DNA from 3 places in the Faecalibacterium sp. Marseille-Q4896 genome. Region 1 is predicted to be linked to each of the others. Evidence: riboswitches for the same ligand, from Rfam matches in the RefSeq annotation. Region 1 holds a riboswitch; each other region holds the start of a gene.
The links. A riboswitch is a leader RNA that binds a small molecule or an ion and turns the genes downstream of it on or off. The one in region 1 is predicted to bind thiamine pyrophosphate.
Positions count from the first base shown of each region.

Region 2: it holds a riboswitch for thiamine pyrophosphate, as region 1 does, so the genes downstream of both, thiD (bifunctional hydroxymethylpyrimidine kinase/phosphomethylpyrimidine kinase) here and thiW (energy coupling factor transporter S component ThiW) in region 1, are expected to answer to the same signal.
Region 3: it holds a riboswitch for thiamine pyrophosphate, as region 1 does, so the genes downstream of both, J3348_RS06505 (energy-coupled thiamine transporter ThiT) here and thiW (energy coupling factor transporter S component ThiW) in region 1, are expected to answer to the same signal.

Region 1 covers NZ_JAFREG010000002.1:84,869-92,387, reverse strand. The annotation lists gene J3348_RS04380 (threonine-phosphate decarboxylase) at 1-493, shown strand, start outside; gene J3348_RS04375 (cobyric acid synthase) at 490-1,986, shown strand; gene J3348_RS04370 (precorrin-8X methylmutase) at 1,983-2,657, shown strand; gene J3348_RS04365 (hypothetical protein) at 2,820-3,101, opposite strand; TPP riboswitch at 3,292-3,399, shown strand; gene thiW (energy coupling factor transporter S component ThiW) at 3,690-4,205, shown strand; gene thiM (hydroxyethylthiazole kinase) at 4,221-5,042, shown strand; gene thiE (thiamine phosphate synthase) at 5,029-5,664, shown strand; gene thiC (phosphomethylpyrimidine synthase ThiC) at 5,867-7,177, shown strand; gene J3348_RS04340 (hypothetical protein) at 7,433-7,519, shown strand, end outside.
Region 2 covers NZ_JAFREG010000001.1:346,883-354,401, reverse strand. The annotation lists gene J3348_RS01965 (class I SAM-dependent rRNA methyltransferase) at 614-1,840, opposite strand; gene J3348_RS01960 (CYTH domain-containing protein) at 2,037-2,525, shown strand; gene J3348_RS01955 (rhomboid family intramembrane serine protease) at 2,522-3,154, shown strand; gene J3348_RS14355 (tryptophan synthase subunit alpha) at 3,679-4,119, shown strand; gene J3348_RS01940 (TENA/THI-4 family protein) at 4,257-4,934, opposite strand; gene thiD (bifunctional hydroxymethylpyrimidine kinase/phosphomethylpyrimidine kinase) at 4,927-5,727, opposite strand; TPP riboswitch at 5,784-5,891, opposite strand; gene J3348_RS01930 (TIGR00730 family Rossman fold protein) at 5,987-6,523, shown strand; gene J3348_RS01925 (D-isomer specific 2-hydroxyacid dehydrogenase family protein) at 6,565-7,461, opposite strand; gene J3348_RS01920 (aspartate dehydrogenase domain-containing protein) at 7,477-7,519, opposite strand, start outside.
Region 3 covers NZ_JAFREG010000003.1:64,405-71,923, forward strand. The annotation lists gene J3348_RS06485 (sigma-E processing peptidase SpoIIGA) at 1-429, shown strand, start outside; gene J3348_RS06490 (sigma-70 family RNA polymerase sigma factor) at 478-1,182, shown strand; gene sigG (RNA polymerase sporulation sigma factor SigG) at 1,739-2,506, shown strand; gene J3348_RS06500 (sporulation transcriptional regulator SpoIIID) at 2,557-2,805, opposite strand; TPP riboswitch at 2,916-3,015, shown strand; gene J3348_RS06505 (energy-coupled thiamine transporter ThiT) at 3,098-3,727, shown strand; tRNA gene J3348_RS06510 (tRNA-Ala) at 3,869-3,944, shown strand; gene bilS (flavodoxin family protein BilS) at 4,008-4,499, shown strand; gene J3348_RS06520 (DNA glycosylase) at 4,592-5,428, opposite strand; gene yfcE (phosphodiesterase) at 5,428-5,973, opposite strand; gene J3348_RS06530 (MATE family efflux transporter) at 6,283-7,519, shown strand, end outside.

The sequences.
Region 1 (7,519 bases):
CCTTTCGGCAAAGCATCTGCTGAAAAACAGCAAAAAACTGATTATTTTAAAAGCCTTCACCAAGCTTTACGGCATGGCAGGCGTGCGTCTGGGCTATTGCCTGTGCTCTGATACAGAGCTGCTTGCCCGGATGCGGGCAGCGGGCCAGCCGTGGGCGATTTCCGGTCTGGCACAGGCGGCGGGCATCGCTGCGCTGGACGAGACGGAATATGTGGCGAAGGTGCGTGCATTGATCGAAGCACAGCGGCCTGTGCTGGCAGACGGCCTGCGGGCGCTGGGCCTGCGGGTGATCGAGGGCCGGGCTAACTATCTGCTGTTCCGCGCGCCGGAAGCGCTGGGCGAAGCGCTGCGCCGCAAGGGTGCGGTACTGCGCAGCTGCGGCAATTATCCGGGCCTTGATGCCAGCTGGTACCGCACCGCCGTGCGCACAGAAAACGAGAACCGGCAGCTGCTTGCACTGCTGGCCGAAACCCTGCCGGAGGTGGCACAATGAGCAAGGCAAAATGCATTATGGTGCAGGGCACCATGAGCGGTGCGGGCAAAAGCCTGCTGTGCGCGGCGCTGTGCCGCATCTTTGCGCAGGATGGCTACCGCGTGGCCCCTTTCAAAAGCCAGAACATGGCCCTGAACAGCTTCGTCACCCGCAACGGTGCAGAGATGGGCCGTGCTCAGGTGGTGCAGGCACAGGCTGCAGGCGTGGAGCCGGATGTGCGCATGAACCCCATCCTGCTCAAGCCCAGCAGCGATGTGGGCAGTCAGGTGATCGTGAACGGCAAGGCCCGGGGCCAGATGCCTGCCGCCGCCTACTTTAAAATGAAGCGCAGCCTTATCCCGGACATTCTGGAAGCCTACAACAGCCTTGCCGCCGAGAACGACATCATCGTGATCGAAGGCGCGGGCAGCCCGGCAGAGATCAACCTGAAAGCCGACGATATCGTGAACATGGGCCTTGCAAAGCTGGTGGATGCGCCGGTGCTGCTGGCGGGCGATATCGACCGCGGCGGCGTATTCGCGCAGCTGTACGGCACTGTGGAGCTGCTGGAAGCCGACGAGCGTGCCCGCATCAGGGGGCTCATCATCAACAAGTTCCGGGGCGATGTGGAGATCCTGCGGCCCGGCCTTGCCATGCTGGAAGAAAAAACGCAGCTGCCCGTGCTGGGCGTGGTGCCGTACCTGCGGGTGGAGATCGAGGACGAGGATTCTCTCTCGGATCGTCTGGAAGCAAAAAGCACCGTCAAACCGCTGGATATCGCCATCCTGCGCCTGCCGCATGTGTCCAACTTCACCGACTTTATCCCGCTGGAACAGCACCCGCTGCTGGGCGTGCGGTATGTGCAGCGCACCCGCCAGCTGGGTGCACCGGATCTCGTCGTCCTGCCCGGAACCAAGAACACCATGGACGACCTGCGCTGGCTGCGGGAAAGCGGACTGGAAGCGGCGGTGCTCAGGCTTTCGGCAGCCGGTACGCCGGTGCTGGGCGTGTGCGGCGGCTACCAGATGCTGGGTGAACAGCTCTGCGACCCGGCAGGGGAGGAGAGCGGCACCCCCTGCACCCTGCGGGGCCTTGGCCTGCTGCCCACCACGACGGTGTTCGGCACCGAAAAGCACCTGACCCAGACCGCAGCCTGTGTGACCACAGAACCCTTTGCAGGCGCAAAGCTGACGGGCTACGAGATCCACGCAGGCCGCACCGAGGTGCGGGGCAGTGCGTTCTGCATCCTTGCAGACGGCACGCCGGAGGGCTGTGTGCAGGACGGTGTATTCGGTACCTACCTGCACGGCCTGTTCGACACCGGCGAACTGACCGAAAAACTGACCGCATTTTTGTGCAAACGGAAGGGCATCGATCCGGCCGGGGCCGAGCTTATCCCCATGGAGCAGTACCGTCAGCAGCAGTTTGATCTGCTTGCCGATGGTGTGCGCGCGGCACTGGATATGCCCGCTATCTATGCCGCCATGGGAATGCAAAAAGGAGACAACACATGACACCGCAGCATCATCTGCCCGCCGACATTGAACGGACGAGCATCTCCATTATCACAAGGGAACTGGACGAGCTGGGCCTGACCCCGCCGCCGGAGACGGCTGCGGTGGTCAAGCGGGTCATCCACACCACCGCGGATTTCGACTATGCCAAAAATCTGCGCTTTACACCCGGCGCGGTGGAAGCCGCAGTCAAGGCCCTGCACGCGGGTGCTTTCATCGTTACCGACACCAATATGGCGCTTGCGGGCATCACAAAGCCGGGCCTGAAAAAACTGAACGGTGAAGCCATCTGCTACATGGCAGACCCCGCTGTGGCCGAAGCCGCAAAGCAGGCGGGCACCACCCGTGCCGTTGCCGCCATGCACCGCGCTGCTCGGGAGCACCCGGGGGCCATTCTGGCCATTGGCAATGCGCCCACGGCCCTTTTGACCATTGCGGAGGAAATGGAAGCCGGTCTGCGGCCTGCATTGGTCATTGGCGTGCCGGTGGGGTTTGTGAATGTGGTGGAAAGCAAGGAAGTACTGTTTGCCGCCTGCGAGCGATACGGCGTGCCTGCCATCGCCGCCATGGGCCGCAAGGGCGGCAGCAATGTAGCTGCAGCCATCTGCAACGCCCTCATTTACTCTGCCACCGAAATGCTGGACCCCTCTGCCAGAGGGTGGAACGGATAAGGTGGAAATAGCATAATATCAAAAACCCGGAACCCTTTTTGAGCCGTTTTGGCCGAGAAAAGGTTCCGGGTTTTGTTCATGATTTTTTCAGAGAGCTATTTTGCAACAGCCCCATTTTCACGGAAAAGGTCCGAACCGAGCACGGCATCCACACTGCCGGCATCAGGCTGCGGGGAACGCCTTGTTCCACACTTCGATCACCTTGAACTTCGGGGCCCAGCCTTCGGGCTCAAAGCGGTCGCCCTTGGCAGCCATGGTGCCCTGCTCGGTGCACCACTGTGCGGCCTTGGCCATATCAGGGTCGGTCACATCCGCAAAGGCGGGTGCGCCTGCGGGTTCGGGCCTGCCTGCGGTGTTCCACACCAGCATCGAGCCTTTTGCATTGCTTCCCGTGATTGTAACATTGCGCATACCCGTAATGGTAAGGCCCAGGCCACCGTCCATTCGTGTATCATTGGTGCAGACCAGAACAATATCCGTGCTGCGTCCACCTTGAAAATACCATATTTCACCTTCTTTTTCAATAAAACCTGCGTGAAACGCCCCAAAAACTGCGTGAAAAACGTTTTGCACCGCTGTGCGCGCCTTTGCCCCCTCTTGCAATTTGTGCGCAAAGGGTGTAGAATACAGTCACAATCAAATACAGGGGAGCTTGTGAAGCAGGCTGAGAGGAAGTATCCAAACTTCGACCCTTTTACCTGATGCGGATAATGCCGCCGTAGGAAGTCAGAATGGATGATTTTTTGCAGGAGGCACCGCGGAAGGTGTCTCCTGTTTTTTGTTGTGTACCTATTACCATTAAGGAGGATACCTTGTACTTTTCTGCGGAAGTGCCGCAGCGGGCTGAGGGGGAGCGCCCTGAGCTTTGTGACCGTCAGCGATGGGAAGCCGTGTTCCGGCGTGAGAGGAGACCAGCAAGTCTCGACCGCTTCTTATAGTTCCTGCGCCGGGTCTGGCACCGGGTGCGGGCTGTTTGCGGAGGCGCTGTATGGTTTTTGCTGCTTCCGCAGGTTTGGAAAGGAGCCTTGCCTTATGAAAAAACTCTCTGTGAAAAAGCTGGCGCTGGCCGGCATGCTGTGCGCTCTGTGCGTGGTGGGCAGCGTATTCAGCTTCCCCATGTTCGGCAGCAAATGTGCACCCATCCAGCACATGGTCAATGTGACCTGCGCGGTGCTGCTTGGCCCGTGGTGGGGCGTGGGCGTGGCCTTTGTGGCCTCGCTGCTGCGCAACCTGCTGGGTCTGGGCAGCCTGATGGCCTTCCCCGGCAGCATGTTCGGCGCACTGCTGTGCGGCCTTGTGTACCATAAGACCAAAAACATCCTTGCCACCATGGTGGGCGAGGTGTTCGGCACCAGCATTCTGGGCGGTCTGTGCGCTTACCCGGTGGCCATCTTCCTCATGGGCAAGAGCGCTGGCGACATCGCGTTCTATGCCTACATCGTGCCGTTCCTCATCTCCACTGCAGTGGGTTCCATCATTGCGGGCGTGCTGGTGTACAGCCTGCAGCGCTCCGGCGCACTGCGCTCCATGCAGAACAGTCTTTCCTGACGGAGGGGCACCCGAATGTTCAAAACAGAATTCGAGAACCTGCGCCGCACCTGCCCGCTCATCCATAACATTACCAACTACGTCACCGTGAACGACTGCGCCAACATGGTGCTGGCCTGCGGTGCTTCGCCCATCATGGCCGACGATGCTGCCGAGGTGGAGGACATCACCACCATCTGCGGCGGTCTGAACATCAACATCGGCACCCTGAACAGCCGCACCATCACCAGCATGCTACTGGCGGGCAAAAAGGCAAACCAGCTGGGCCATCCTGTGGTGCTGGACCCGGTGGGTGCGGGTGCATCCCGCCTGCGCACCGACACGGCTTTCCGCCTGCTCCGGGACGTAAAGTTCACCGTGATCCGCGGCAACATCTCAGAGATCAAAACGCTGGCCTCCGGCGCGGGAACCACCAAGGGCGTGGATGCCGATGTGGCCGATAAAGTTACTGAGGAAAATCTGGATTCTGCCGTGGCCTTTGCCAAGGCCTTTGCAGCCCAGACGGGTGCCGTTATTGCCATTACCGGTGCCATCGACATCGTGGCCGATGCCGAAAAAGCCTACTGCATCCGCAACGGCAATGCCATGATGAGCAGCATCACCGGTACGGGCTGCCAGCTTTCGGCCCTGACGGCGGCGTTCGTCACCGCCAACCCCGGCCATCCGCTGGAAGCCGCTGCAGCTGCAGTGTGCGCCATGGGCCTTGCGGGCGAGACCGCCCACAAGCGCCTGACCCCGCTGGACGGCAACTCCACCTACCGCAATTATATCATCGATGCCATTTACAATATGACCCCGGATCAGCTGGAAGAAGGAGCAAACTATGAAGTGCGATAAGCAGAACATGCTTCTGTATGCCGTCACCGACCGCGCATGGGTGGGCAAACAGACCCTCTATGAACAGGTGGAGAGCGCCTTGAAAGGCGGTGTCACCTGTGTGCAGCTGCGTGAAAAAGAGCTGGACGACGAAGCTTTTCTGAAAGAGGCTGTGGAGATCCATGCTCTGTGCCAGCGCTACGGCGTGCCGTTCTTTGTGAACGACAATGTGGACATTGCCATCCGCTGCCACGCCGAGGGCGTGCACGTGGGGCAGGAGGATATGGCCGCAGCGCAGGTGCGCGCTCGTGTGGGCGAGGGAATGATGATCGGCGTTTCCGTCCACAGTGTGGAGGAAGCACGGGAAGCCGTCAAGCACGGCGCAGACTGCCTTGGTGTGGGCGCAGCCTTTGCCACCCACACCAAGACCGATGTGGATGTTCTGCCCCACGAGACCCTGAAGGCCATCGGTGATGCCGTGGACATCCCGGTGGTGGCCATTGGCGGCATCCACAAGGAGAACATCCTGCAGCTCAAGGGTACCGGTGTGGATGGCGTGGCCCTTGTGAGCGCCATCTTTGCAGCAGACGACATCGAGACCGAGTGCCGGGAGCTGAAGGCGCTTTCCGAGCAGATCATCTGACCGATCCCGCGGCAAACCGGGGACACCACCTTGGGCCGCGTTATAAAATTCATGGAGAAAACCAACATGAAAAGCGTATTTTGCGCAGGTGCCGGCATCCAGAACGTTCTGTTTTTTCTGAATGACGGCTGCCTTTCCCTACCCTTGTATGACCAGCACCCTGCTGTTCAGAGATAAACTGTCATTTGGAGGAACAGAGCGTATGCAGACTTATACCACTCAGATGGATGCTGCCCGCAAGGGCATCATCACGCCGCAGATGGAGATCGTGGCAAAAAAGGAATACCGCACCACCGAGGAGATCCGCCAGTGGGTCGCCGAGGGCAAGGTTGCCATCCCCGCCAACAAGCACCATGAGTGTTTGAACCCCGAGGGCGTCGGCTCCATGCTGCGCACCAAGATCAACGTGAACCTTGGCGTCTCCCGCGACTGCAAGGACTACAACGTGGAGATGCAGAAGGTGATGAGCGCCGTCAACATGGGTGCCGAAGCCATTATGGACCTTTCCAGCCACGGCAACACCCAGCCCTTCCGTCAGAAGCTGACCCACGAGTGCCCGGTGATGATCGGCACCGTGCCGGTGTACGATTCGGTCATCCACTACCAGCGCGATCTGGCTGAGCTGACCGCACAGGACTTCATCGATGTGGTGCGCCTGCATGCAGAGGACGGTGTGGACTTTGTCACCCTGCACTGCGGCATCACCCGCAAGACCATCGAGCAGATCCGCAAGCACAAGCGCAAGATGAACATTGTCAGCCGCGGCGGCTCTCTGGTGTTTGCATGGATGAGCATGACCGGCAACGAGAACCCCTTCTACGAGCACTTTGACGAGATCTGCGAGATCTGCGCCGAGCACGATGTGACCATCTCGCTGGGTGATGCCTGCCGTCCCGGCTGTCTGGCTGATGCCACCGATGTGTGCCAGATCGAGGAGCTGGTGCGTCTGGGCGAGCTGACCAAGCGCGCATGGGCACACAACGTGCAGGTGATGGTGGAAGGCCCCGGCCATGTGCCCCTGAATCAGGTGGCTGCCAACATGGAGGTGCAGAAGAGCATCTGCATGGGCGCACCCTTCTATGTGCTGGGACCCCTGGTCACCGATATCGCCCCCGGTTACGACCACATCACCGCTGCCATCGGCGGCGCTGTGGCTGCAGCCAGCGGTGCAGCTTTCCTGTGCTATGTGACCCCCGCCGAGCATCTGGCTCTGCCCAATGTGGACGATGTGAAGCAGGGCATCGTGGCCTCCAAGATCGCTGCCCACGCCGCCGATATCGCCAAGGGCATCCCCCACGCCCGGGACATCGACGATAAGATGGGCGATGCCCGCCGTGTGCTGGACTGGGATGCACAGTTCGCCTGCGCACTGGATCCGGAGACCGCAAAGGCCATCCGCGATGCCCGCCTGCCGGAGGACGACCACAGCGACACCTGCAGCATGTGCGGCAAATTCTGTGCCGTGCGTAGCATGAACAAGGCGCTGGCCGGTGAGTACATCGACATTCTGTAAAAATCTTCTGTTTTGCGCGCAGCAGCGCGCATCTTCCTCCGCCGCCCGGTATGACCGCCGGGCGGCTTTTGTGTTGTAATTCCAAAAAGATTGTGTTAAAATAACAATAAGGCGCTGATTGCAAAATTGGTGGTCATGCTTTCTATCCCGTATCGCTGGTTTTTCTATTTCTACATAGAACAAGCAGAGGTCCGGGAGGAAACTTTTTTGAAAGTACCCTGCCCGGAGCCTTGAAGGCGAAGGGAGGGATATCGAATGAATCTGCTGGAGACTCTCGCATTGCTCACGTTCATTCTCGCGTTGTTGAGCTTGGTCGTGGATGTGATCCGTCTGACCGTTGAG
Region 2 (7,519 bases), on a different contig from region 1:
ATCTTAACAAAAACGGCGCTGCGAGTCAGGAGGTGACCCACAGCGCCGTTGCTGTCTATGGTTTGATTATAGCCTCTGCCGGGCAAAAAGGCAATTGACAAATCTGACGATTCTGTACAAACAGCTTCCTGCATTTTTGGAGCATCCGCACTTGGTATGACTTTTTAAGAGAACGAACCCTCTCCGCCCGATGGGAAAAACCCTCTCAGTCATTGCTTGCGCAATGCCAGCTCTCCCGAAGGGCGAGCTTTTATCCAGCTGCCGGGTAAGTTTATTCATCATCGGAAAAGATTGTTGTTTTCCGTCCCTGCTCATAAAGCTCCCCCCTCGGGGGAGCTGGCAAAGCCGTCAGGCTTTGACTGAGAGGGTTCAGGCAGCGCAGCAAAAAGATGCATTTACCCGATGGGGTCCCTTCTGGTGAAAATGTGTTTGGATCGGCCCTGCGGTTGCGCAGCAATAAAAGCCCCGGCGAGGCTTTTAAGCAGGCGAGCGGTCTGCGTTAGCAGATGGAAGGGCTTTGCCCTGACAAGTGTCGGGGACGCGACAAACACGAAAATATAAAATAAAAATACCTTAATGAATTGCAGAGCGAAGCGGCGCAATTTTAAAATCGTTAAATCACCTGAAAGAGGAAGAACTTCAGATAATTCGTCTCCGGCACACCCCACAGGATCGGATGATCCGGTGCCTGCTGCTTCACCTCGATCTGCCGCAGCTGGCGGTGCGCATCCTTTGCAGCGGCGCGCAGCATCTTGATGAACAGCTCCTCGGTGGCAAAGTGGGAGCAGCTGGCAGTTGCCAGATAGCCGCCGCGGGGCAGCAGCTTCATGGCACGGTAGTTGATCTCCTTGTAGCCGCGCATGGCGTTCTCCACAGTGCGGCGCGCCTTGGTAAAGGCCGGCGGGTCCAGAATGATAAAATCGTAGGGGTGTCCTTCTCTTTCCAAGCGGGGCAGCAGCTCAAAGGTGTCCTCGCACAAAAAGTCCATATTGGTCAGACCGTTGCGCTGGGCATTGCGCTGCGCCATGGCAATGGCCTCGGCGCTGATGTCGGCGGCGGTCACACGGGCAGCGCCGCCCGCAGCGGCGTTCAGTGCAAAGCTGCCGGTATGGGTAAAGCAGTCCAGCACGGTGTGGCCTGCGGCAAGACGTGCCACGGCCCGGCGGTTGTACTTCTGGTCAAGGAAGAAGCCGGTCTTCTGCCCATTCTCAAAGTCCACATGGTAGTAAACGCCGTTCTCGCAGATCTCGGTCTGGGTGCTTGCCGGATGAGTCTCACCGGGCAGCTCAAACCAGCCTTTGTTCTGCTCAAGACCTTCCTTGGCGCGCAGAGCCTCATCGTTGCGCTCGTAGATGCCATCGATGGTCTGGCCGTCGGCACGCAGGACTTCTGCCAGAATAGGAAAGAGGATGGGCTTGAGCTTTTCCATGCCCACGCTTAGGGTCTGGGTGACAAGGATGTTGCTGAACCGGTCCACAGTCAGCCCGGGGAACTGGTCGGCTTCGCCAAAAATGACGCGGCAGGCAGAAAGGTCTGCAGGTTCCAGCACGGTCTTGCGGTAGTTCCATGCATATTCCACCCGGCGGCGCCAGAACGCAGCATCAAAGGTGTCGTTGGCATTGCGGGAGATCAGCCGCACGCGGATCTTGCTCTTGAGCGAGACAAAGCCGGTGCCAAGGTAGGAACCCTTTGTGCTGACCACATCGGCCAGCGTGCCGTTTTCCGGCTCATTTTCCGGGGAATTGAGGATGTCGTTCTCATACACCCAGGGGTGCCCGCCCACCAGCAGGCCTTCGGCGTGTTTGTTGACGGTATACACAGGGTAAGCGCGTTCTTTCATATGGTTCTCCTTATCATGGACGAACTCCCTTCGTCCCGCGTTCGCTCGACACGCTTACCGTGCGGATAGGCTCCCTCACTGAGGGAGCTGGCTGCGAAGCAGACTGAAGGAGTAAAAATCTACCCTTTATAATAGCACAAAATCATGTTATTATAAATAAGAAATGCCAAAAAACCGCATGAAAGAGGGATACATTATGGAGATCGAACGCAAATGGATGGTGAAGGGCTGGCCGGAGGGGCTGCCCCTCAGGGAGGAATTTGCCATGCGGCAGGGCTATATCAGCGTGCGGCCCACTGTGCGCATCCGGGAAGAAGCCCTCACCGGTGGCAGAACGGACTACATCCTCTGCTTCAAATCCGGGGGCGGCCTTGCCCGCGAGGAGATCGAGCGCAGCATCGACAAAGAACTGTTTGATGATCTGGAATACAAGATTATCGCTAAACCGCTCATCCCAAAGCTGCGCCGCAGCTACACCCTGCCGGACGGTTCTGTGCTGGAAGTGAACCATGTGGACGAAGGCCAGCCCACCGAGTTCTGGTACGCCGAGGTGGAGTACCCCACGGTGGAAGCAGCCCTTGCATGGCAGCCGGAAAGCTGCGGCCTTGGCGATTACCTCAAGGATGAAGTGACGAACCAGCCCGGCCAGAGCATGGGCGAATACTGGGTGGAGACAAGAGGATGAAAAAAGTAAAACTCAAACTGGAACTGCAGTACAACTCCCCGGTGATCCTCACATTTTTCCTGCTGTCACTTCTGGTGCTGTTCCTCGACCAGTGGACGGACGGGTGGACGACGATGCATCTGTTCTGTGTCTACCGCTCCTCGCTGAAGGACCCGCTGTTCTACATCCGGCTGTTCGGCCATGTGCTGGGCCATGCCAGCTGGGACCACTTTCTGAATAACATGCTGCTGCTGCTCGTTGTTGGCCCGCCAATGGAAGAAAAGTACGGCAGCAAGCCGCTTTTGTGCGGCATGGTGTTCACCGCTCTGGTCACCGGCGTGCTGCAATGCGTGCTGTTCCCGCGTTCGGGGCTGCTGGGCGCGTCCGGCATCGTGTTCATGCTTATCATGCTTTCGTCGCTGGCGGGCTTCTCCGGCGGCATCCCGGTCACCATGCTGCTGGTTGCAGCGCTGTACTTTGGTCAGCAGGTGTACGATATCATTTTTGTGCACGACAATGTAGCAAACTTCATGCACATTGTGGGCGGCTTATGCGGCACTGCCTTTGGCTACTACAGTGCGTTGCACAGCCGCCGCAGGCCGGCAAAAGCGGTGAAGTTTTCCAGCACGAACAGCCGCCGGAAGCGCTGAACCCACTGTGGACATAGGCTGATTTTAAAAAATTTGCAAACAGGTATTGACAAACGAAAAATCCGTGGTTTAATATAGCCAAATTCAATACACTAAACCGTTGAAGCGGAGATAACGGCGAACCATGCCTGTACAGAGAGCCTGCGCAGCTGAGAAGCAGACCGGAAACAGTTCGTCAAGGAAAGTGTGACTTTGCGTTATATTTTCCCGAAATGGACCGCTGAGGGTGCAGGGAACTGCGGAGAACTTTCGCCGCACAGTATTCTGCAACGTAGGGCATACGTCAGTTGCCGGGGATGTGTTGGCATCCCGCCAAGTGCATGGGGTCATGCCCATGAAGTCAGGGTGGCACCGCGGATAGAAGGCCAAATTTTATTCGTCCTTGACAGAAGAGAGTTCTTCTGTTAGGGGCGTTTTTCTTTTCCACTCCCTCGGCAGAAGAGCCGGGGGAGTTTTTGTTCTACCGGGAGGGAAAAAGCCATGAAGATACGGCCCACACTGGACGAAGTATGGAGGGTTAAAAAATGATCAAGGAAGCCATTGTGAAGATCGTCAGCAAACAGGACCTGACCTATGACGAAGCCTATGCCGTGATGAACGAGATCATGAGCGGCGAGACCACTCCCACCCAGAACGCAGCTTTTCTGGCGGCGCTTTCCACCAAGAGCGCCAAGGCTGAGACCACGGACGAAATTGCGGGCTGCGCCGCCGCCATGCGCGACCACGCCACCAAGGTGGACACCGGCATGGATATCTTTGAGATCGTTGGCACCGGCGGCGACAACGCCCACAGCTTCAACATCTCCACGCCGGAGCAGGCAGCAAAAATGACGGGCATTGCCGATGGTGCCATTGTGGGCTCGGCCATCATCAAACTGCTGGAACAGTACGGCAAGGATGCACCGGAGCACATTGGCGCATATGTAAAAAGCATGAAGGACGCTGTGCGGGAATACACCATTTAGTGCAGCATAGGGCTCCCATGTTTCCGGCACGAAGGCTCATGCCTGCGGCTGCGGCCACGAAACCCTGAACAAAACAAATGCACCCGGTTGCTGCGGTTCTGCCCACAGGCCGGGTGCATTTTATATTTTAGGAAAAATTACAGGTCACTGCGCGGGGAAGCTGCCATGGCCCAGAAGTTCAGCTCGTGCTCCGAGCAGGCATGGAAGATCTCGCGGCAGCGGGCAAGGCGCTCGTCGCTCAGGCCTTCGCAGACTTTTTCTGCAAACGCGGCCCAGTCGCGGCAGGCCGCCTCATAGCCCTTGTCAGCATAGTCCACCACCAGCGCACCATAAAGGGTATCCTGCACGGAAGGCTTTTCTTCCAGCAGTTTCTGGAAGATCCAGCCATAGCTCAGCATACAGGGCAGGCAGGCCATCATACACTCGGCCGCGCCATCGCCATTTTTGGCGGCTTCGATCATAGAGTCCACATAGGCACGGTTCTCCGGCCGCAGCGGCAGGCTCTGGATGCCTTCATCGGTCAGTCCAAAGTGCTTGAGATAGTGCAGGCGGGCTGCATCCTCGCTCTCATTCACGAAGGAAAGCAGGGAATAGTAGGTGCGGATGGTCTGCATATCCTTTGCCTTGGTCATGCCCCAGGCAAACACCTTGGCATATTCCCGCAGGTAAAGACTGTCCTCCACGATGTAGCCCTTGAAGCAGGCTTCATCCAGTGTGCCATCCGCAAGGTGGGTCAGAAATTCTGAGTGCAGACATTGCTCCCACACAGGCAGACTTTCCTGCACCAGCTGCTGCACAAAGGTCTGCTCACTCACCCACAAACTCTCCCTTCAGTGCAAACATATGGTCCATCGGGCCGGAGCCGTGGCCCAGATCCAGCATGGCAGAAAGACAGCCGGAAATGTAGGCCTTTGCGCGCTCCACAGATGCATCCAGATCATAGCCCTTTGCCAGATTAGACGCAATGGCGCTGGATAGGGTGCAGCCGGTGCCGTGGGTATTGGGGTTTGCAATGCGCTTGCCGCGGAACCATTTGCCGCAGCTGTCCCGCCACAGAAGGTCGTCGGCATCGTTGATCTGGTGGCCGCTCTTGCACAGCACGGCACAGTGGTATTTCTCGCTGATCAGCTTTGCAGCGGCCTCCATTCCGGCCGCATCGGTGATCTTCATGCCGGAAAGGATCTCAGCCTCCGGAATGTTGGGGGTGACCACCTCTGCCATGGGCAGCAGTTTTTCGGTCAGTGCCTGCACGGCATCGTCCCGCAGCAGCTTGGAGCCGGAGGTGGCAACCATCACCGGGTCCACCACGATATGCTTTGCGCCGTAGGTGTGCAGCTTTTCGGCGATCACACCGATCAGCTCTGCCGAGGATACCATGCCGATCTTGACGGCATCCGGGTAGATGTCGGTAAAAATGGCGTCGATCTCCTGTGCCAGAAATTCGGGCGTGGCTTCAAAAATGCCGGTCACACCTGTGGTGTTCTGGGCAGTCAGTGCGGTAATGGCGCTCATGGCGTACACGCCGTTTGCAGTCATGGTTTTGATATCGGCCTGGATGCCAGCACCGCCGCTGGAATCGCTGCCGGCAATCGTCAATGCAGTTTTCATGGTTACAACTTCCTTTGCAAAAAATGCGGAAATGCCCGCAAAGAGGCACCTCCGCACTTTGAAGCAGCAGTATCTCCCTACGTTGGCATTGTCCAAATCAGGTCACAGGTCTGGGCAAACAGCCCACTCTCAGCCTGCTTTTGCAGGCTCCCTTTTTCTGCGTTCAAGAATACCACAGTGCCGCTGCATTTGCAAGGGGATGGCCCTTTTCAATCGGCCCGCTGCGTGGTAAAATGGAAAAAACAAAGGGGGAAATACCATGAACATCACGGTCTATCTTGGAGCAAATGCGGGCAATGATCCTGCGCTGGCGGAAGCTGTCCGGGAACTGGGCAGCTGGATCGGTGCAAACGGGCACCGCCTTGTGTACGGCGGCTCCCGCAGCGGCCTGATGGGTCAGCTTGCCCAGAGCGCGCTGGACGCAGGCGGCACGGTGACCGGTGTGGAACCGCAGTTCTTTGTGCAGCAGGAGCTGCAGCACGATGGCCTGACCGAGCTGATCGTCACCAAGGACATGACCGAGCGCAAGACGAAGATGATCGAGCTGGGCGATGCCTTCATCGCATTCCCCGGCGGTACCGGCACGCTGGAAGAGATCGCAGAGGTAATGTCCAAGGTCTCGCTGGGCCAGTTGGACGCGCCCTGCATCCTGTATGATCTGAACGGCTACTACGACAGCCTGAAAGCACTGCTTGCCAAAATGATCGAGAAAGGCCTTTCCACGCCGCAGCGCCAGCAGGGCATCCGATTTGCGGCGAATCTGGAAGAGATCACAACAATTTTGAATAAAGCCTAAAAGGAAACGCTTCCCCGGCCGGGAAGCGTTTCCTTTTTATATCATTCTCCCAGTGCAGTGCGGATATTTGCAAGCACCTTCTGGCTCAGCAGCACAAAAGCCTGCTTGGTGCGTCCGGCAGAAACATTCGCGCAATGCACATTCTCACGGGCAAAGAAGTCTTCGCCCACCGGGCCGGCAGCGGCACGGGTGTCACAGAAGAAGTGGGTGCCCGGCAGAGCAAGCCACTGTTCCAGAGCAGCAGAGTCAAAGCCCGGGCCGATGGAGGTGTTGAACAGCACCTTGCCTGCGCCCAGCTGCGCAAATTCGTCCTTGCCCAGCAGAAGGACATTTTTGTTCAGGCAGGTGAACACCACCTCGCTCTCGGTCAGCAGCTGTGCCAGCGGCTTATAGGCCATGCCCACAGCTTCGGCATCCGGCTTGCGGGTGCGGCTGTAATAGGCAATGTCGGCGCCCATGAACTGCAGCGCGTCGGCGATCATTTTGCCGGACACACCCAGCCCGATGATGCCTGCCTTCAGCCCGGTGATCTCCACCGGCTCGTCCCGCAGCATGGGCATCCCAAAACCGTGCAGGATGCCGGTGAGCTCATGCAGGACGTACTCCACAACGCCGCGGTCGCCGTAGTCCCGGATGCCCAGCACTTTGATGCCGCGGGTGCGGGCGTAGGCGATATCCACATTGGCGCTTTCCTCAGAATACAGGCTGCAGCACATGCCGATGTAACGGATATTCGGGCAGCGCTCGATCACATTTTTGCCCATGCGGGAGGTGTAGCTCAGAAGTACAGCATCGGCATCTCCGATGCGCTGCACGATCTGGTCATCGCTGGCCGGGATATCGCGGTACAGCACCACTTCTTTTGCGTACTGATGCAGCGCTTCCTCGGCGGAAGGAATCAGGCTTACCGGCTCAATGGCCACCAGTTTGTTGAACATCTGCAAAGCCCTCCTTTAGTAGAAGCATACAGGGGAGGAGAGGTTGCGCAGCAGGGCA
Region 3 (7,519 bases), on a different contig from region 1:
GGTGTACTGTTCTGTTTTGGCCGTGCAGGCACCCGCTGCTTTGCCGCCGTGCTGGAGCTGGAAGGTGCAGCCCTCTCCGTACAGGCTTTCTGCGACACCGGCTTCTCAGTGCAGGACCCGCTGACCGGGCAGGCAGTGGTTCTGGTCTATTATCCCGCCGTGCGCAGTGCCCTGCCGCAGGAGCTGCGCACATTTCTGGACCGTTATTTTGCCTGCGGCACGGCACCGCCGCCGGAGCTGCGGGTGCGGCTGGTGCCCTGCACCACCATTGCCGGGCACTGCGTGCTGCCTGCCGTTCCGGCCAAGGCCCTGCGCACCAGCAAAGGCAGTGCAGCGGGCATTCTGGCCGCATTCTGCCGCCCGGAAACACAGCAGCCATGGACAGCTCTGCTGGGCAGCGAACTGGCCGTACAGCTGGGCATCCGCTGAGAAGCGTTTGATGCGATCGATACTTATAGATGTACAGGAGGGGTATTCATGTTTCATGTTCTGCACCGGTTCTGGCGTTGGCTCCTTGCACGGCTGGGCTATTGCGGCGGCGCACATTTTCTGGCGGGCGCGCCCAGCCTGCCCCCGCCCCTGACCCCGGAACAGGAAAAGGTCCTGCTGGCTCGTATGGCTGCAGGCGATGCCGCTGCCCGGGACGACCTGATCACCCACAACCTGCGGCTGGTGGTGTACCTTGCCAAAAAGTACGAAAGCAGCGGTGTGCCTGCCGAGGACATGATCAGCATTGGCACCATCGGGCTGATCAAGGCGGTGAACACCTTCACGCCGGAGCGCAGCATCAAGCTGGCCACCTACGCCAGCCGCTGCATCGGCAATGAAATTCTGATGTACTTACGCAAAAGCTCCAACCGCCGTCAGGAAGCCAGCATCGACGAACCGCTGAACGTGGATGGCGACGGCAACGAGCTGCTGCTTTCTGATATTCTGGGCAGTGATGAGAACCAGATCAGCCAGCGGCTGGAACAAGATGCGGAGCGCGCCGTTCTTCGCCGGGCCGTGGACAGCCTGTCCCCGCGGGAACGGCAGATCATGGAGCTGCGCTTTGGTCTGGCGGACGGCATTGAGCGCACCCAGAAGGAGGCCGCCGACGCACTGGGCATCAGCCAAAGCTACATTTCCCGGCTGGAAAAACGGATCATCCACACCTTAAAAGTACAATTGGAAAACGAGTGAGGTGAAAAAACGCGGACTGCCGCCCGCTGGGCTTGACAATCCACGCTGATTCGCGTATAATAAAGCTACAAAAGGCGCTGGCCCTGCAAACGGCTAGTTCCTTACCGGATTAGTCAAGAAAAGATGACCGCTCGGATTGGGACTCGAGGCGGTCATTTTTTCTTTTTGTCATCACTGTGAGAAACAGTCCATGTAATTTCAAACGTAACGTAGATTGCTCCGCCGAGAAGCGTGAGCAGAAGCACGACCTGTTCGAACGTCATGGTGCATCCCCCCTTTCCGCCCTTGGACATCCGGGGAGAACGAGATCTTCAAGAAAAAATCGTCTTTAGCCGGCACCCAAGTACCGGTAAGGACTAGCCGCCTGCGTTTGTGGGCACAGCGCCTGATGGCGGCGTTGCCGCCGCAAATACAGCATATCATAGATCCGCACAAAAAACAATATTTTGCCGCGCTTTCCTGCCAAACGGGAAAGCGCACAGTTTTTTCCACGCATACAATGCCGCTGCGCATCCCATACTCCCGGTGAAGATCAAAACAGACCGGGGGCGTTTGGATGTACAACAAAGTGGAGCTGTGCGGCATGAACACTGCAAAGCTGCCTGTGCTGACCGAAGCCGAAAAACGGGAGCTGCTGGCCCGCGCCCACGCCGGTGATGCAGCAGCCCGGGAACAAATGGTGGAAGGCAACCTGCGGCTGGTGCTCAGCGTGGTGCAGCGGTTCGCCCAGCGCGGCGAAAATCTGGACGACCTGTTTCAGGTGGGGTGCATCGGCCTGATCAAGGCCATCGATCATTTTGACCCCGCCCAGCCGGTGCGCTTCTCCACCTACGGCGTGCCCATGATCATTGGCGAGATCCGGCGTTTTCTGCGGGACAACAATGCCCTGCGGGTGAGCCGCAGCCTGCGGGATACCGCCTACCGGGCCATGCAGAGCCGCGAAGCGCTGGAAAAGCAGCTTGGCCGCGAGCCGACCATGGACGAGATTGCCCAGAGCGCCGGGCTCACCCGCCGGGAAGTGACGGCGGCGCTGGAATCGGTGGTGGAGCCGATCAGTCTGGAAGAGCCGGTGTACACCGATGGCGGCGATGCGATGTATGTGATCGATCAGGTGCGGGACCCGGACGGCGAGGACAGCTGGATCAGCGGGCTGCAGTTCCGGCAGACCGTGGCCGGGCTGACCCCGCGGGAAAAGCGGATCATGGAGCTGCGCTACCTGCAGGGCAAGACCCAGATGGAGGTGGCACAGGAGATCGGCATCAGTCAGGCACAGGTCAGCCGGTTGGAAAAAGGCGCACTGAGCCAGTTCCGCACCCGGGACTGAACCTAAAAAAGGCGGCACAGCTTCCGTTTTGTTCGGAAGTGTGCCGTCTTTTATCTGCGGCTGTATTTGCGCCGGGTGGCCGCACCGCCGCGCAGATGCCGCTCTGCCTTATTGCAGGCCAGAACCGCCCGCACCTGCCGGAACAGCTCCGGCTGCAGCGTCCGCAGCCGCACCGCAACATCCTTGTGCACGGTGGACTTGCTGCACCCGAACACCGCTGCCGCCGCACGCACTGTGGCCCGGTTGGCCGCGATATATTCGCCCAGCTGTACCGCCCTCTGTTCGGGGTCTCCCTTCATATCCAGACTCCTCCCATTGTGAACTTATGGTACAGCCTATGCACAGGCCGGGGCAGATATGTTCCGCCGGGGCTTGACTTTTGCGCCGGACGCGCTATACTTTTGCATGGACATAAAAACAGGGGTGCCGAAAGGCTGAGATCCGCGTTTTGCGGAGTACCCTTTTACCTGACCGGACAATGCCGGCGTGGGAGTTTGCAGAACTGTCCGTTCTTTCACAAACCCCGTGCGCCTGCTGGAAAGCGGGCGCATTTTGTTTTTGTGTACTATTGTTCTGAGAAGAGGAATCCCTATGACCAAAACCTATTCCAAAACCCGCATTCTGGTGGAGGGTGCGCTGATGATCGCCCTGTCCACCGTTTTGAGCATGATCCAGATCCCGCTCATGCCCCACGGCGGTTCCATCACCCTGTTCAGCATGGTGCCCATTCTGGTAATGAGCTACCGCCACGGCGCAAAGTGGGGCATCATGACCGCTTTCGTCAACAGCCTGATCCAGCTTGTGCAGGGCCTTGGCAATCTGGCATACTGCCAGACCCTCACGGCACAGGTGGGCTGCGTGCTGCTGGACTACCTTCTGGCCTTCACGGTTCTGGGCTTTGCCTGCCTGATCGCAAAGCCTTTCCGCAGCCGCACCGTGGGTGTCGGTGTCAGCGCCTTTGTGGTGTGCCTGCTGCGCTTTTTGTGCAGCTTTCTGTCCGGTTACATCGTCTGGAAGGACTACGACTACGCTTTCAGCTGGATGACCGAAATCGGCTTTCCCGGCATCTCCAACATGAGCGTGGACGGTCTGTGCTGGCTGTACAGTGCCGTGTACAACGCCACCTACATGCTGCCCGAAGCCATTCTGACCACGGTCCTTGTGGTGATCCTGATCCGTGTCGCACCGCAGATCTTCGACCCGCAGAACGCAAGAGCGTAAGTTTTTTCGCAGTCATTTTTCCCGCCGGGAAGGGCATTTCCCCGGCGGGAATTTTTTTGCAGAAAATCCCAAAAAAGCTGTTGACAATCCGGCAAAGCGCTGGTATAATTACTCCTGTCGTCAGGCACGGCACAAACATCTGGGGGATTAGCTCAGCTGGGAGAGCGCTTGCATGGCATGCAAGAGGTCACCGGTTCGATCCCGGTATTCTCCACCAGAAGGAAAAGCACCGCACGGAAACGTGTGGTGTTTTTTGTTGTTACCGACCAAAGGAGAAACTATGAGCTACGCGATCGTATTCAGCAGTAAAACAGGCAACACAAAATTATTGGCAGACACGCTGCACGCCTGTCTGCCACAGGAAAACTGCTGCTATTTTGGCACCCCGGACCCTGCTGCCATGGAAGCAGACGACCTCTATGTGGGCTTCTGGACAGACAAGGGAAACGCTGACGAAAGCACTTTGGACTTTTTGAAGCAGCTGCACGGCAAAAATATCTTCCTTTTTGGCACCGCCGGCTTTGGCGGCAGTGAGGAGTATTTCAACAAGATCCTGAAAAAGGTGGAGCGTTCACTGGACAGGAGCAACACGGTCTTCGGCCGTTATATGTGTCAGGGCAAGATGCCGCTTTCGGTACGCCAGCGGTATGAGGGCATGAAAAAGCAGCCGATCCATCTGCCCAATCTGGATGCACTGATCGAGAATTTTGACAACGCCCTTTCTCACCCGGATGCAGAAGATCTGGAACGGTTAAAGCAGGCAGTAAAATGATCAAAAGGCAGCGGTTTTCCTCAAACAGAGGAAGCCGTTGCCTTTTTTGCTTAGCGGATGGTCCTACGCTCCTGCCTGCGGCTCCGCGGTTCTTATCCCACGCTTCTTTTATAAAAGAACAGGTACTGCTGCACGATGCCTGCTTCCAGCCCGAACTGCGGGAACGGGTCCTGCCCGGCAAACTCGTCCCGGATGAGCCGTTCGATCCAGACATCCACCGGCACACGGCCCACACGGCCATAGCCGAACAGACACACGCAGTTTGCCACCTTTTTGCCCACACCGTCCAGTTCCATCAAACGGGCAAAAAGTGCTTCATCGGGCAGGGAAGCCAGCTTCTTCAGGTCCAGTGTGCCCTCTGCCGCCTGCTGCGCCGCATGCAGCACGTAGCGGGTGCGGTAGCCAAGACCGCACTCCTGCAGCGCCTGCTCCCCGGCACAGCAGAGCGCTTCTGCCGTCGGGAACGCATACACCGGCCCTTCGCTATCGCTGCCCAGCCGCTCGCCAAACCGCTCCGAAAGCAGCTCTACCGCCCTGCGGATAGCCGGGATGCTCTTTCGCTGCGAGATGATGAAGCTGACCAGCATCTCCCACTCATCCTGACGCAGCACCCGGATGCCCCGGCCATATTCCATGGCACGCTGCAGAAAGTCGTCCCGGCTGTCCAGCTTTCCGCGCAGGGCGGCATAGCTGCGGCCAAGGTCGAAGTAACCGTGCCAGAAGGTTTCCCATGTGCCCGGCTCACACCGCACCGTGTAGGTTCCGCTGCGCAGTGGTCTGAGGTAAAGCAGCTGTCTCCCGGAAACAAACCGATACCAGCCCTCCGCCTGCTTCCGGGGGCGAAAGCACTGGCCGCTTTCCAGAATTTTGTCCGGGTCGAAATCATCCCGGATCTGAACCGTTTTCTCTTCCAGCTCCATTGCCCCCATCACAGCTCCAGCTCCCGGTACACTTCGCCTTCCAGCGTTTTCCAAAGGAAAGTCTCCCCTTCCAGTGTCATATAGCTATGTGCACTCCCCTCCTTCGGGATGCTCACAGAACCGGGGTTCAGGTAGAGATTGCCTTCGCCGAACTCTGTCCACGCCGGAATGTGGGTGTGGCCATGCAGCAGGACATCCCCCGGAACCAGCGGTGGCAGGTTTTTCAGGTTGTGCACATGACCGTGGGTAGCGTAAACGAGCCGCCTGCCCACCGGCAGCACCGCATAGTCGGCCAGAATGGGAAAATCCAGCACCATCTGATCCACCTCAGCGTCACAGTTGCCCCGCACGCACAAAAGCGCCGGCTTCAGCCCGTTCAGGAGCGGGATGACCTCCTTCGGGGCATAGCCCTCCGGCAGGTCGTTGCGGGGGCCGTGATACAAAAGATCCCCCAGCAAAAGCAGCCGGTCTGCTCTCTCCCGCTCAAACGCTTTGATCATTTTTTTGCAATAAAACGCCGACCCGTGCAGGTCGGATGCGATCATCCATTTCATGGCAGGATTCTCCTTATTTTATAAAGTATCTATTTTTATTTTAGCCTCCCGGTGAAAAATGGTCAAGTCTATAAAAGTCATACTTTATCTGTTTGACCTCTTGACATCTGCCGGAAGCCGTGTTATCCTACAGTTAATAAAATTCGTGTGGATTTTTACAGCAGTATGCTACTTTTCGCCACACAATGACTTCAAAAAAGCCATTGTGTGGCTTTTTTGCGTCTGCTTTTATCTTCGAGCAGTCTCGCCCTGACGATTCCGCGGCTGCAGTAATTCATTCCTTTTCTCTACAGGAGCAATGCAAACACTATGAACGAGACCTTTATGAAAGAAAAACCGGTGCTGCCGCTGTTGGTATCCATGGCGCTGCCCAATGTTATTTCCATGCTGGTGAACAGTCTGTACAACATCGTGGACAGCCTGTTCGTGGCCCGCATCAGCGAAGACGCCATGACTGCGTTGTCGCTGGTGTTCCCGATCCAGAATTTTGCCAACGCCATCGCCATCGGCTTCGGTATCGGCATCAATGCCATGATCGCACTGTACCTTGGCGCGGGCGACCACAAAAAGGCCGAGACTGCCGCCACCCACGGTATGGCGCTGAGCCTGATGCACGGCATTCTCATCACCATTGTCAGCATTGTCATCATGCCGGGCTTTTTGCGCCGGTTCACCAGCGACGCAGGCCTGATCGCATCCGGCATCACCTACTCCACCATCGTATTCCTGTTTGCCACCATCAACATGGCGGCACTGGCCTTTGAAAAGATGTTTCAGGCCGTGGGCCGCATGAAGGTGACTATGGCGGCGCTGATCTTTGGCTGTGTGTGCAATATCCTTCTGGACCCCATCCTGATCTTCGGCCTTGGCCCGGTGCCTGCCATGGGCATTGCGGGTGCGGCCCTTGCCACCGGCATCGGCCAGCTGCTGAGCCTGTGCGTTTACCTTTTCGTTTACGTCCGTACTGAGCTGCCTATCCGACTGCGCCGCAGCTGCCTGCGCCCGGATGCTGCACTGGACGGCAAACTGTATGCCATCGGCGTGCCGGCCATCCTCAATCTGGCCCTGCCCTCTCTGCTGGTTACCTTCCTGAACGGCCTGCTGGCGGGCTTTTCCCAGAGCTACGTGGTGGTGCTGGGCATTTACTACAAGCTGCAGACCTTCCTGTATCTGCCCGCCAATGGCATCGTGCAGGGTATGCGCCCGCTCATTGGCTACAATTACGGTGCCAAACAGCACGCCCGCGTGAAAAAGCTCTACGAACTCACCCTCATCATGAGTGCTGCCATCATGGCTGCGGGCACGGTCATCTGCCTGTTCGCTTCCCGCCCGCTGATGCAGCTGTTCACTTCCAACCCCGAAACCGTCGCCATCGGCCAGACTGCCCTGCGCATCATCTGTCTGGGCTTTGTGGTTTCTGCCGTATCCACCACCTCTTCCGGTGCACTGGAAGGCCTTGGCAAGGGCGCAGAATCGCTGGTCATCTCGCTGTGCCGCTACATCGTATTCATCATGCCGCTGGCCGCTGTGCTGTGCCATTTCCTTG